DNA from 4 places in the Mesorhizobium oxytropidicola genome. Region 1 is predicted to be linked to each of the others. Evidence: riboswitches for the same ligand, from Rfam matches in the RefSeq annotation. Region 1 holds a riboswitch; each other region holds the start of a gene.
What was found. Region 1 has a riboswitch for thiamine pyrophosphate ahead of thiB (thiamine ABC transporter substrate binding subunit). Riboswitches for the same ligand answer to the same signal wherever they lie in the genome.
Positions count from the first base shown of each region.

Region 1 (3,527 bases):
CAGTCGACCAGACGCAACCTGGCCCAGCCGGAAATGCCAAGCTGTGCGCAGAGCCGTTCGTGACGCTCGCTCGCCGCATCATAGGCGGGGCGGACGGCACGCAGTGCAAAGGGCATCGCCATCACCGCGTTGACCGTGACGACCATGACCGGCGCAATGGCAAAGACGTCGCCGGCATGGCGCAGCAGGAGGAACCAGCCGGCGCCGATGACGATGGGCGGCACGACCAAGACAAAGCTGGCGCCGGTGTCGGTGGTATGTTCGAGCAGTGTTTTTGGACCGGCGCGGCGGTTCAGCGCCAGCGCCCGGCGTGCCATGGTCAGGGCCAGGGACAGCATCACCGAAAGCAGCGCCGACAGGAAGGCCAGCATCGCACTGGTCAGCGTTGCCTGCCGCACGGCCGCCTCGCCGGCGAGCCGGCCGAGATCGGCCCCTAAACCGGCGATCACCGTGGCCGCCATCGGCCCGACAACGAACAGCAGCGCCAGCACGATGAGCGCGGCGTTCAGCGACGCTTCGGTCCTGTTGACCGAGAGATAGCGGCGCTGCGCCACCGGCAGATTGGTGTCGCCAACGACATTGACGCCAAGCCGCGTCAGCGCCAGCACCACGATGAAGGTCAAGGCGATCTGCAGCAATGTCAGTGTCACCGCCCGCGCGGGATCGAAATCGAAGCGCAGCGCCTGATAGATGCCGACCTCCAGCGTCGTCGCGGCCGGCCCGCCGCCAAGCGTCAAAACGATGGTGAAGGAGGTGATGCAGAGCATGAAGACCAGCCCGGCGACGCCGGGCAGAGCGGCGCGCAGCGTCGGCCATTCGATCAGCCGGAACGCCGGCCGCGCCCCCATGCCGAGCTGGCTCGCCAGCCGCCACTGGTCGGCAGGGATGGTCTGCAGCGCCTCGAGGAACAGCCGCGTTGCCAACGGCAGGTTGAAGAAGACGTGGGCGACGAGAATGCCGGACAGGCCATAGATACCTGGCCAGCCCTGGCCGCCGACGGCGCTGAACAGGCCGGCGAAATAGCCGGCGCGGCCGTAAAGCGCGAGGATGCCAAGCGCCGCGACGATCGCCGGCAGCGCCAGCGGCACGGCGAAGAGCTGCAGGATGAAGGCGCGGCCGAAAAAGCGCGGATGCCGCGACAAAGCACGCGCCACGAACAGCGCCGGGCCGGCAGAAAGCAGGGTCGAGAGGGCGGCCTGCCAGAGCGTGAAGCGCACGACACGTAGGAGATAGGGATCGAAAGCTGCCCAGGCGCCCGAAAGGTCATAAGCGCCTTCGACAAGCAACCCGGCAAACGCGCCGCCGATCAGCAGTGTGATCGCGGCGAGCGCGATGATGCCGGCGCTGATGCGGGGGTCGGACGCGCGCCTTCCACCCTCCCCCTTGTGGGGAGGGTCGGAACGCGGATGCCGCGAAGCGGTGTCCGCGAGCCGGGGTGGGGGTGAGGCCGTGCTCAGCGTCGCAGCCCCCACCCCGCTCCGCTTCGCGGATCGACCCTCCCCACAAGGGGGAGGGTGAGAAGCGCGCTCATTTGCTCATCACCGCCAGCCATTCATCCACCCAGGCCTTGCGGTTGGCGGCAACCTCTTCGGGGCTGAACAGCAAGGTCTTGGTCGGCTTGACCAGTTTGTCGAAGGCCGGGTTGAGCGGCTTGTCGGTCTTTCCTGCCGGGAACATCCAGTTGGTCTCGGGGATGGCGTCCTGGAATTTCGGTCCGGTCATGAAGGCGATGAATTTTGCCGCCAGCGGGTTCTTGGCGCCGGTCGTGGTGATGCCGGCGACCTCGATCTGCAGATATTCACCTTCTTCGAACGAAGCCGCCTGATAGCGCTCGGTATTCTCGGCGACCATGTGGTAGGCCGGCGAGGTCGTGTAGGACAACACCATCGGCGCCTCGCCCTTGGTGAACAGACCATAGGCCTCGCTCCAGCCCGGCGTCACGGTCAGCACCTTTGTCTTGAGCTTGGCCCAGGCCTCCGGCGCCTTGTCGCCATAGACCGACTTCACCCACAACAGCAGGCCGAGGCCCGGCGTCGAGGTGCGCGGATCCTGGATGACGATCTTGTCGTCGGCACTGCCTTCGACCAGCTCCTTCAGGCTCTTGGGCGGCGTCTTCAGCTTCTGCGTGTCATAGACAACAGCGAAATAGCCGTAGTCGAAGGGCACAAACGTATCGTCCGTCCAGCCGCCCGGCACGTTGATATCGGAGACCGCGCCATGCGGGCAAACAACCCGCTAGCCTTGGCATCGGCGGTGAGATTGGTGTCGAGGCCGAGCACGATATCGGCCTTGGTCGATGCCCCTTCGAGCTTGACGCGGTTGAGCAGGGCGACACCGTCGGCGACCGAGACGAACTCGACATCGCAGCCGCATTCGGCCTCGAATTCCTTCTTCACCACCGGGCCTGGACCCCAGTCGGCGGTGAAGCTCTCATAAGTGTAGACGGTGAGCTTGTCCTTGGCCAAGGCCGGCCCGGACAGCGCCACAACCGTGGCTGAGACAAGAGCGTATAAAAGCGTGCGCATCGGCGCCTCCTTCGTTCGAATTGAAAGGAATTGAGGCGTCGGACTGTCCGAAACGTCTAATCCCTCCGCCGGTACAAACCGGATCAGGTTCAGCGGGTTGGCGAGATTGCCTCTCAGCCGGTCCGCGAAGATCGCGTCCGGCACCCCGTTAGAGCGTTTCGACACATAGGCCCGGCCGAGGAACCGCGCAAGTGGCAGTTTGCCGGCCTTCCGTTTCCGCTGCCGGGCTGGTACAGGCCACCAGATATGAGCACATTCACCATCCTGCTTGGCGGCGATCTCATCCGCACGCCCCGGCTCGACCGCCAGGTCGAGGGCTCGCGCGTCATCGCCGCGGATGCCGGCATCGGCCATGCCCGGCTGCTCGGCCTTGTGCCCGAACTGTGGGTGGGCGATTTCGATTCGGTGCCGGCCAATCTGCCTGACGACCTCGCTGCCGTGCCCCGCCAGACCTTCCCGGCGGAGAAGGACAAGACCGACGGTGAACTGGCGATCGCCGCAGCCCTCGAGCGCGGCGCGACCCGCCTTGTGCTGGCAGGCGCGTTCGGCGGCAAGCGCGCCGACCACGCTTTCCTGCATCTGGCGCTCGCCCTGCGCCTGGCCGAGGCCGGAACGGACGTCCTGCTGACCAGCGGCGCCCAGGAAGGTATCCCTCTGCTGTTGGGAACGGCCGGCTTCGATTATGCCGACGGCACCCTGTTTTCGATCCTCGGCTTTTCCGAACTTGCCGGCCTGACCGTCACCGGCGCGAAATGGCCGCTGAGCCAGGTCGAGGTGGCTTTCGGCTCGTCCCTGACCATCTCCAACGAGGTCAAGTTCGACAAGACCGGGGGCAGCCTCGAAATCGCCCTCGGCCACGGCCGCGCGCTGCTGCTCGCTCATCCCTATCCCTTGCCCGAAAGCTGACATGGCCCCGCCCCTTCTCAATCTCGACGGGATAAAACTGACCTTCGGCGGCACCCCGCTGCTCGACGGCGCCGCCTTGACGGCTTCGGCCGGCGA
Region 1 covers NZ_CM149692.1:1,503,092-1,506,618, reverse strand. The annotation lists gene thiP (thiamine/thiamine pyrophosphate ABC transporter permease) at 1-1,349, opposite strand, end outside; partial or broken gene thiB (thiamine ABC transporter substrate binding subunit) at 1,528-2,525, opposite strand; TPP riboswitch at 2,569-2,683, opposite strand; gene AC0V8S_RS07520 (thiamine diphosphokinase) at 2,772-3,431, shown strand; partial or broken gene AC0V8S_RS07515 (ABC-F family ATP-binding cassette domain-containing protein) at 3,433-3,527, shown strand, end outside.

Region 2 (3,527 bases), 2.3 Mb from region 1:
TATGTCAGAGGCCGCGAGGTGGCGACGGCGATCTTGCTCTTCCTCGCTTTCATGGCGCGGCCGGACAATATTGTTTTCCTTGCCGTTTTCGCGGTGCTGCTGGTCGCTTTCCGGCAAAAGGCCTGGGGCGCGCTGGCCGGCTTTGCCGCGTCCTTCGTCGCCTATTTCGCCATTTCGCACTGGGCCCATCATCCCGGCTGGTGGCCGCATCTGTGGTTCTCCAGCATCGAGCAGCACTACAATATGGACGGCTTCGAGCCGGCGTTTTCGGTCACCGCCTATCTCAGGGCGTTTGCGGCCTCGCTGCTGCGTGCCGTCAATCTGAACAGCTGGGTCGGTGTTTCGGTGCTGGCACTGGCCGGCTGGTTCGCCGCCAGCCGCGCCGGCTTCCGCCTCGACCGCCGCGCCGGCATTTTGTTCGCGGCGCTGGTGCTGGGGGCACTGGCCAAGTTCACGGTCTTCCCGATCCACGACACGCGCATCTATTTTCCACACCTGATCCCGCCCTTCCTGCTGCTGGCGACGCCGTTCATGGCGCTGTGGGCAGCGGTGGCGCGCGGCCAGCATCGCGCCGCCTTGCACATCATTCCCGGAGACAAGCCATGAGTTCGCTATCCAATCTGGCGCGCATCGCCTTGTCGCTCGGCCTTCCCTCAGGCCTGCTCGATCGAGGGCCTTCGCTGCGCGGTACGAAATTCCTGGCCAAGGCGGCGCTGAAGGCACGCTTCGGTGGGGCAGGGCAGCCGTTCCAGATGGTCAATGTCGGCGCTTGCGACGGCGCGCTGTTCGACGACGTCACGCCATGGCTGCACAGGATATCCGGCGCCCGCGCCATGCTGGTCGAGCCGATCCCGTACAATCAGAAGCGGCTGCGCGCCAACTATCCCGACACGAACCGCTTCATCATCGAGCCGGTGGCCGTCACCAAGGCGAAAGGCACGATCACCGTCCACACCTTCGATGCCGCCGCGCTCGAGGCGGGCACGCTGCCGATCGAGTTCATCGGCTGCTCCTCGGTTACCGACACCAATCTGATGTCAGGCAAGAACGCCTGGGGCGAGGCCGACGCGAACTTCAACAAATTCGCGCCACACCTGAAAGACATCGAGGTGCCCTCGGAAACGCTGCAGACCTTGCTCGATCGCAACGGCATCAGCCACATCGATGCCTTCCTCGTCGATTGCGAAGGCGCCGACTGGATCGTCTTCGAACAACTCGACCTCAAACGCTATCGTCCGGGCATGATCAAGGTCGAGGTTGGTGCGTTGCCGGCCCCGGAGATCGGCCAGGTCGTGGTCAAACTGAAGACGGCGGGTTACCAGGTCGGCTTCCAGGCCGAGGATATCTGGGCCTTCGCCTGAGCTTCGCCGCCGACCTTCGTCCACAACAGCAATCAGTCCCGGTTGCCGCGCCGGCCAAATGCGCTTGACAAAATAGCGCCGGCCCATTCAACTTGGAGCATTCACCAGGGGAGTCCCGGCAAGGGGCTGAGATACTGCTGGCTTCGCGGCGCAGTGACCCGTTGAACCTGATCCAGTTCATACTGGCGTAGGGACGGTGCAAGCGCTTTGCGGGAGTTCACGCCCGAAGTCCTGTTTTTCAAGCAGGGCGACCGAAGCGTCTCATCCTTCCGGCACAGAACTGGGTCTCCAATGCAATGAGCAAAGGAGCCTCAAGATGAATGCCCTCACCCCAGCCGTCTCGACGGGACCGCTGCCTGCCTCACGGAAAATCCACAAGTCCGGCGTCCTCCATCCGCACATCAGGGTGCCGATGCGCGAAATCTCCGTCCATCCGACGGCAGGCGAACCGCCCGTCACCGTCTACGATCCGTCCGGCCCCTATACGGACCCGACTGTCGAAACCAGCATCGAAAATGGCCTCGCCCGGCTTCGCCACGAATGGATTACGGCACGCGGCGATGTCGAGGCCTATGACGGCCGCCATGTTCGGCCCGAAGACAATGGATTCGCCGTGGGCGAGCGCCTGACGCCGGAATTTCCGGTCCGCAACCGGCCGCTCAGGGCCAAGGCTGGCAAGGCAGTGACCCAGCTTGCCTACGCGCGCGCCGGCATCATCACGCCCGAAATGGAGTTCGTCGCCATCCGCGAGAACCTTGGACGCGAGATCATGCGCGGCAAGCTGCCGCGCGACGGTGAGAGCTTCGGCGCGGCTATTCCCGATTTCGTCACGCCGGAATTCGTGCGCGACGAGGTGGCGCGCGGGCGGGCGATCATTCCAGCCAACATCAATCATCCCGAGAGCGAACCGATGATCATCGGTCGCAGTTTCCTGGTGAAGATCAACGCCAATATCGGTAACTCGGCGGTCACCTCATCGATGGCCGAAGAGGTCGAAAAAATGGTCTGGGCGATCCGCTGGGGCGCCGATACGGTGATGGACCTGTCGACCGGCCGCAACATCCACAACATCCGCGACTGGATCGTTCGCAATGCGCCGGTGCCGATCGGCACGGTGCCACTCTATCAGGCGCTCGAGAAGGTCGGCGGCATTGCCGAGGACCTGACCTGGGAGGTGTACCGTGACACGCTGATCGAACAGGCCGAACAGGGGGTTGACTATTTCACCATCCACGCCGGCGTGCGGCTGCACTACATCCCGCTGACCGTTGACCGGGTCACGGGCATCGTGTCTCGCGGCGGTTCGATCATGGCCAAATGGTGCCTGCACCATCACCGGGAAAGCTTTCTCTATGAGCATTTCGCGGAGATATGTGACATCTGCCGCGCCTATGACGTGTCCTTCTCGCTAGGCGACGGCCTTCGTCCCGGCTCGATCGCCGATGCCAACGACGCGGCGCAATTCGCCGAGCTGGAAACGCTCGGCGAGTTGACGCAGATCGCCTGGGCAAAGGACTGCCAGGTGATGATCGAGGGCCCCGGCCACGTGCCGATGCACAAGATCAAGGAGAACATGGACAAGCAGCTCGCCGTCTGCGGCGAGGCGCCGTTCTATACGCTCGGACCGCTGACGACCGACATCGCGCCGGGCTACGACCACATCACCTCAGGCATCGGCGCGGCGATGATCGGCTGGTTCGGCACCGCCATGCTCTGCTACGTCACGCCGAAGGAGCATCTCGGCCTTCCCGATCGCAACGACGTCAAGATCGGCGTGATCACCTACAAGATCGCCGCCCACGCCGCCGATCTGGCGAAGGGCCATCCGGCAGCAAAAGTCAGGGATGATGCCCTTTCCCGCGCGCGCTTCGAGTTCCGCTGGGAGGACCAGTTCAACCTCTCGCTCGATCCCGAAACCGCGCGGTCTTTCCACGACCAGACCTTGCCCAAGGAGGCGCATAAGGTGGCACATTTCTGCTCGATGTGCGGACCGAAATTCTGCTCCATGCGTATCTCCCACGACATCCGCGCCGAGGCACAGAAAGAGGGCATGGCGGCGATGGCGGCGAAATACCGCGAGGGTGGCGATCTCTACATGCCGGCTGACAAGACCGGCGTACCGCTCATGCCAGAGGTGCCGGAGCCGTCATGAGGGTGCTCGTCAAA
Region 2 covers NZ_CM149692.1:3,799,852-3,803,378, forward strand. The annotation lists gene AC0V8S_RS18925 (hypothetical protein) at 1-606, shown strand, start outside; gene AC0V8S_RS18930 (FkbM family methyltransferase) at 603-1,361, shown strand; TPP riboswitch at 1,458-1,573, shown strand; gene thiC (phosphomethylpyrimidine synthase ThiC) at 1,678-3,513, shown strand; gene thiO (glycine oxidase ThiO) at 3,510-3,527, shown strand, end outside.
Region 2: it holds a riboswitch for thiamine pyrophosphate, as region 1 does, so the genes downstream of both, thiC (phosphomethylpyrimidine synthase ThiC) here and thiB (thiamine ABC transporter substrate binding subunit) in region 1, are expected to answer to the same signal.

Region 3 (3,527 bases), 3.0 Mb from region 1:
CACCACGCAGCCTGTCATCGCTCGCTGCCATTCCAGTGCAATCGATCTGACGATCGAAACCGGAAACCTGCGTGGCATCGCAGCCGAAGTGGAATTCGACACCCATGGTGGCGAGCTTGTCATGAAGCGCTGCAATCACTAGGCGTGGGTCGAGATGAGCCTCGTCGGGGAAGAGCAATCCACGCGGGAAGCGGCCGGCGAGGTCGGGTTCCAGGAGCGCAATTTCGTTTTCATCGACACGCCGATGCCCCGACGTGCGACTTGCGAACCGGTCAAGCTCTCCGGCATCACGCGGCGCGGCCACGACCAGTGTCCCGGCCCGTGTCACCTGACCCGACAGCACCGCATCCCACCAGTCGGCAGCGTCGCGTCCGAGATCCAGCACCGGCTGCTCCGCGCTTTCACGCTCGCACCATGGCGCCAGCATGCCGCCGGCGAACCACGACGCATTGCCGCCGATGCCATGCCGGGTCTCGACGACGGTCACCGCCGCGCCTCGGATGGCGAGTTCGAAAGCGACGGTGATGCCGGCAACACCGGCCCCTTTGACGAGCACCCTCATGATGGTTTGGGAGCCTCTGGCACGACCGGTACGCCGGTCTCGTCCGCCGGCATGTAGAGATCGCCGCCCTCGCGGTATTTCGCCGCCATCGCCGCCATGCCTTCCTTCTGCGCTTCGGCACGAATGTCGTGGGAAATGCGCATGGAGCAGAATTTCGGCCCGCACATCGAGCAGAAATGTGCCAGCTTGTGCGCCTCCTCGGGCAAGGTCTGGTCGTGGAAGGACCGTGCGGTTTCGGGGTCGAGCGACAGGTTGAACTGGTCCTCCCAGCGGAACTCGAAGCGCGCGCGGGAAAGGGCATCATCTCTGACTTTCGCCGCCGGGTGCCCCTTCGCCAGGTCGGCGGCATGCGCGGCGATCTTGTAGGTGATCACGCCAATCTTGACGTCGTTGCGATCGGGAAGGCCGAGATGCTCCTTGGGCGTGACATAGCAGAGCATGGCGGTGCCGAACCAGCCGATCATGGCAGCACCAATGCCTGAAGTGATGTGGTCATAGCCCGGCGCGATGTCGGTGGTCAGCGGTCCAAGCGTGTAGAAGGGCGCCTCGCCGCAGACGGCGAGCTGCTTGTCCATGTTCTCCTTGATCTTGTGCATCGGCACGTGGCCGGGACCTTCGATCATCACCTGGCAATCCTTCGCCCAGGCGATCTGCGTCAGCTCGCCGAGCGTCTCCAGTTCGGCGAATTGCGCTGCGTCATTGGCATCGGCGATTGAGCCGGGACGAAGACCGTCGCCGAGCGAGAAAGACACGTCATAGGCGCGGCAGATGTCGCAGATCTCCGCAAAATGCTCGTAAAGGAAGCTCTCCCGGTGATGGTGCAGGCACCATTTGGCCATGATCGAGCCACCGCGCGAGACGATGCCCGTGACGCGGTCAACGGTCAGCGGGATGTAGTGCAGCCGCACGCCGGCGTGGATGGTGAAATAGTCGACGCCCTGTTCGGCCTGCTCAACCAGCGTGTCGCGGTAGACCTCCCAGGTCAGGTCCTCGGCGATGCCGCCGACCTTTTCCAGCGCCTGGTAGAGCGGCACGGTGCCGATCGGCACCGGCGCATTGCGCACGATCCAGTCCCGGATGTTGTGGATGTTGCGGCCGGTCGACAAATCCATCACCGTATCGGCGCCCCAGCGGATCGCCCAGACCATCTTTTCCACTTCCTCGGCCATCGACGATGTGACGGCGGAGTTACCAATATTGGCGTTGATCTTGACCAGGAAATTGCGGCCGATGATCATCGGCTCGCTCTCGGGATGATTGATGTTGGCTGGAATGATCGCCCGCCCGCGGGCCACTTCGTCGCGCACGAATTCCGGCGTGACAAAATCCGGTATCAATGCGCCGAAGGCTTCGCCGTCGCGTTGCAGCTTGCCGCGCAGGACCTCGCGGCCGAGGTTCTCGCGGATGGCGACGAACTCCATTTCGGGCGTGACGATGCCGGCGCGCGCATAGGCGAGCTGTGTCACCGCCTTGCCTGATCTGGCCCTGAGCGGCCGGTTGCGGACGGGAAATTCCGGTGTCAGGCGCTCGCCCGCCGCGAATCCGTTGTCTTCCGGCCGGACATGGCGGCCGTCATAGGCTTCGACATCGCCGCGTGCCGTAATCCATTCATGGCGAAGCTGGGCGAGGCCCTTTTCGATGCTGGTTTCGACGGTCGGGTCGGTATAGGGGCCGGACGGATCATAGACGATGACGGGCGGCTCGCCGGCTGTCGGATGGACGGAGATTTCGCGCATCGGCACCCTGATCTGGGGGTGGATGGCACCGGGCTTGTGGATTTTTCGTGAGGCGGGCAGCGGTCCCGTCGACACGGCGGGGGTGAGGGCATTCATCTTGAGGCTCCTTTGCTCATGCATTGGAGACCCAGTTCTGTGCCGGAAGGATGAAAAGACGCTTTTGTCGACCTGTTCAAAACAGGACCACGGGCGTGAACTCCCGCAAAGCGCTTGCACCGTCCCTACGCCAGTATGAACTGGATCAGGTTCAACGGGTCACTGCGCCGCGAAAGCCAGCAGTATCTCAGCCCCTTGCCGGGACTCCCCTGGTGAATGCCTTAAGTTGGACGGGCCAGCGCAATCTTGTCAAGCGCATTCGGGCGCCTTCGACCGGCCGCCAATGAAACCCAGCATAAAACCCCCGCATGCATCGGGGACAAAATCACGCTCCTGAAACCAGGGCGGGAATGGCCAAAGCCGCATTCGCCTCGTCGAGGATGGAAAACCTGTACCGGCCATGTGCGTCGAGATCGACCGAGTAGCTCAGGCGGTCACGTATGTGGTTGTGCTGGTCAAAAGTGACGATCCTCGGTTTCAGCGAGGTGATCTGCGCTTCGTCCAGGTAGATGGAGTTGCAGACAATGATCTGGTCGTCTGGCTGGCAGGTGCGGGCGGCAGCACCGTTGAGGATGCAGCACCGCGAGCCGCGCTCGCCCAGAATCACATACGTTGAAATCCGCGCACCGGAATTCTTGTTCCATATCTCCACGAATTCCATCGGCAGTATCCCGGCTGCTTCGCAGTGGTCAGGGTCCAGCGTTATCGAACCGTGGTAGTTGAGGTTTGCTTCGGTGACGTGGATACCGTGCAGCTTGCCGGCGACTATTTTTCGCATTGCTCTGTTGCCCCATAGATCATTCATGATCCGTCCTGGCGCGCTCGCTTGGTCGGCTAAATGCCGACGACGAGAGCACCACCGCTAAGACCCGCACCCGCCGCCGCCAGAAGAATCTTCTCACCCGACCGAAATGGCTCCGTCTGATGGACCAGCGAGAGCGAGAGCGGGATCGTTGCTGCGGAAGAATTGCCGTAGTCGGCGATCGTCTTAACGGTTACATGATCCGCTATGCCAAGGTTCCTCCCGACCGCATCGAAGATGCGGGCATTGGCCTGATGCGGCACGAACCGATCGATGTCCTGCGGCCGCGTCCGGGCTGTGGCCAATGCATCCTGCGAGCAGGCGGTCATCA
Region 3 covers NZ_CM149692.1:4,490,128-4,493,654, forward strand. The annotation lists gene thiO (glycine oxidase ThiO) at 1-562, opposite strand, end outside; gene thiC (phosphomethylpyrimidine synthase ThiC) at 559-2,394, opposite strand; TPP riboswitch at 2,499-2,615, opposite strand; gene panD (aspartate 1-decarboxylase) at 2,720-3,172, opposite strand; gene AC0V8S_RS22370 (beta-ketoacyl-ACP synthase III) at 3,229-3,527, opposite strand, start outside.
Region 3: it holds a riboswitch for thiamine pyrophosphate, as region 1 does, so the genes downstream of both, thiC (phosphomethylpyrimidine synthase ThiC) here and thiB (thiamine ABC transporter substrate binding subunit) in region 1, are expected to answer to the same signal.

Region 4 (3,527 bases), 1.9 Mb from region 1:
CAGCGCTGCATGGCCGCGCGGGTCAGCGCGTCGAGCGCGCCGAACGGCTCGTCGAGCAAAAGCATATCGCGCTCCTGCACCACCGTGCGCAGCAATGCCGCGCGCTGGCGCATGCCGCCCGAAAGCTGTGCCGGGAAATGCCGCTCGAAGCCGGCAAGCCCGAACTCGGCAAACAGCGGCGCGACACGCGCCCGCGCCGCTTTGCGTCTGACGCCTTGCACTTCGAGCCCGAGCGTCGCGTTGTCGAGGATGCGCCGCCACGGCATCAGCGCGTCGCGCTGCGGCATGAAGGCGAAATGCCTGCCATGGTCGTCGAGCGGCGCACCGTCGAACAACATCTCGCCCTCGCCATGCTCGGCACCCGTCAGGAGCTGGAACAGCGTCGACTTGCCGGCGCCCGACGGCCCAAGGATCGAGACGAATTCGCCGGCGCCGACGCTGAGCGAAATATCGGCGAGCACGTCGAGCCCGCCAAACGCTTTGTGCACATGCCGCAATTCGAGCCGGCTCATCCCTGCGCCCCCTTCCCTGCCGGCTGCCGGCCGGCCCGTTCCCAGGGCATGGCGAGGCGCTGCAAGAGCACCGTCAGCCCGAACAGGATCAGCGTGAGCGCGGCACTGACGCCGACAGCGGCCAGAACCAGATCGGGGCGGAAATTGTTCTTGGCGTTGAGCATGTAGATGCCCAGCCCCTTCGCCGCGCCGGCATATTCGGCGAAGATCGCGCCGACCACGGCATAGGTGATGGAGATCCTCAAGCCGGCGAAGAAATAGGGCAGCGCCGAAGGCAGCCGTGCCAGCACGAAGACGCGCCAGCGCCCTGCCCCCATGGCCCGCAACATCTGGCCGATCTCGACCTCGGTCGCCTCGTAGCCCTGTACCAGAGCCACCAGCATCGGGAAGAAGGTGACCAGCGCCACCAGCATGATCTTCGGCGCCAGCCCGAAGCCGAACCACAGCACCACCAGCGGCGCGATGGCCACCAGCGGCAAGGTCTGGCTGACGATGAAGACGGGAAACAGCGCGCGCCGCAGCGGCTGGAAGAAGTCGACCAACATCGACAGCGCGAAGGCGGCGCCGAGCGAGCAGGCAAAGCCGATCAGTGTGGCGCGGATGGTGGGAATGGCGTTGTCGATCAGCGCGTCGCGATTGAGCGTCGCCTGTTCGAAGACGCGTGACGGCGCCGGCAGAATCGTCGGCTTGATGCCGGAATAGGTGGCGTAGATCTCCCACGCCACAAGCAGCAACCCGACCGAGATGACGGCGGGTACAGCCTTGGCAAGGGAACCCACGAGCGGGCGCGACGCGACTGATGATGACACCACGGGCATAACCTTTGACGGGGTCGCGCCGAAGCGCGGCCGGCTTAGACAGCCGACGGGCTGTTGGCCGAAACCGTGACGTCGAGGGTTACGTGCCCGGCGCCTGGCCCGAAGCGGCAGAAAGCTTCGTTCAGTGCCGAAAAGATCGCGCCCGTATCACCGCGCAGTTTGGTGCAGAAATTCTTGGAGCGATCGTAGACGCCGGACTGTTTCAGGAAATCGATGCAGCCATAAATCTCGTCCATGTGGTCGCCGGCGCCCATCACATAGAGCGAGAATTGCGCCGCCGCCGGCTGGCCGGTGGCAGCAGCTTTGCGCACGGCGGTGATGGCGGCTTCCTTGCGTGGGCCGAGCGGCCCGACAGGTCCGCCAAACGCGTCGGAGCGGCAGATCGGATCGTCCGGCTCGCCCGGGCAGCCGCGCGAAATGGCCGCCGACAGCACGCAATGCTTGCCGCTCCGCGCCGCCGCCACGAACAGGTCGCGCAGCGCCGGGAACAACACTTCGGGCGGCCCGACCAGCAAGGTCGAGATGTCGTCGGTCTCGATCCTGAGCCTGTCCCGGTAGGGATCGAGCGCGCCGAGCGCGCCCAGGATGACGCCGACGAAATCGTCGGCCATGGGATATAGGGAAATCTGTGCGCCTGAAAACATAGCCCGCCTCGCTCCGCTGGTATTACCCAGATCAGCTTCTAGGGTCTATGGGCTTGCCGCCCCCGTCTCAGCCCGACCGTACGGAGCACCCCTGTGGATGGGCGCGTTAAAGCACCATTCGAACCGAAGGGGAAGCCGTTTTTTCAGCGCACCGCGCCAAAAGCATTGCACCAGATCTGGGTGGCGGCGGGTCGATCACTGGAGACCCGAGCAAGCCGGCTTCGCCCAACACCGTCGATCCGGCAGCAAGCACCACCTCCACCACACCGGGCGACATGAACTCCGATGCAAGCAAGTCATCGCCATAAACGAAGAAAAGCCGCGGGGCATCCGCCCCGCGGCTTTCTTTGTTTCGACATCGCTTCCCAACGATGCGTTTCGCCAAACGTCAGGACGCGGCCTTCTCACGCACCGGCAGCTTCCAGCCCGGCCTGACGAAATGGCAGGTGTAGCCGTTGGGATATTTCTCCAGATAATCCTGATGCTCGGGCTCGGCCTCCCAGAAGGCGCCGGCCGGCGCGACTTCGGTGACGACCTTGCCAGGCCACAGGCCGGAGGCATCGACATCGGCGATGGTGTCTTCGGCCACGTGCTTTTGCTCGTCGCTGGTATAGTAGATCGCCGAACGGTAGCTCATCCCGACATCGTTGCCCTGGCGGTTGCGCGTCGTCGGATCGTGGATCTGGAAAAAGCGCTCCAGCAGCGTGCGATAGCTGATCACGGCCGGATCGAAATTGATCTCGATGGCTTCGGCATGAGTGCCGTGATTGCGGTAGGTGGCGTTTGGCACATCGCCGCCGCTATAGCCGACACGGGTGGAGATGACGCCGGGATAGCGCCGTATCAGATCCTGCATGCCCCAGAAACAACCACCGGCAAGCACTGCGCGTTCGATCGAAGTCGCCATGTCACGTCTCCTCAAAAGGCAATTCCATTCGCGTAGCGGTTTCCCGTCCGGAATTGCGCAGACAAAATTGGATTTCCCAATAAATGGGCATTGTCGCCTGCTTCGTCCAGTCGCATGGAGACGAACGCAGCCATGCGCGAACGATATTACGACGCGGCTAAGGGATCGAACCGCTTCAATTACGCGGATGCCGGGTCCGGCTGTCGGCGTCAAGCGGCAGATACCGCGTGCCAGGCGGAATGGCGGCAAAGCTGATTGCCACAGGCGGCGCCGTGCGCGACCAGTTGAAAAGAACGGTCTTGACCGGCAGGTTGCCCAGCCATGTCCGCAACTGCGGCGGCATGCCATGCCCAGGCCAAACCATCAGCATGCCGTGGTCGCGCAAGCGCTGCCTGGTGATCCAGGGCGCGAACCGGGTATCGAGGTCGGTGAAGATCGACGGCTTGTCATAGGCATTGAGGCCCGCGAGCATGGCCAATTGGGTATCGCCGCCGACAATGTCGAGCCGGCCGGGCGCGGCCGCATGCCAAACCGCCTCGGCCTCGTCCGAGATCGGCTGCGCCGGCCAGCAGACGGCGTCGAGGCGCCCCCGCACATTGCAGCCCGTCCAGCGGAGGGTCGCATAGGCGCCCGACATGGTGACGAT
Region 4 covers NZ_CM149692.1:3,365,071-3,368,597, reverse strand. The annotation lists gene AC0V8S_RS16865 (ABC transporter ATP-binding protein) at 1-512, opposite strand, end outside; gene AC0V8S_RS16860 (ABC transporter permease) at 509-1,330, opposite strand; gene AC0V8S_RS16855 (YkoF family thiamine/hydroxymethylpyrimidine-binding protein) at 1,366-1,974, opposite strand; TPP riboswitch at 1,965-2,077, opposite strand; gene msrA (peptide-methionine (S)-S-oxide reductase MsrA) at 2,363-2,881, opposite strand; gene AC0V8S_RS16845 (glycosyltransferase family 39 protein) at 3,057-3,527, opposite strand, start outside.
Region 4: it holds a riboswitch for thiamine pyrophosphate, as region 1 does, so the genes downstream of both, AC0V8S_RS16855 (YkoF family thiamine/hydroxymethylpyrimidine-binding protein) here and thiB (thiamine ABC transporter substrate binding subunit) in region 1, are expected to answer to the same signal.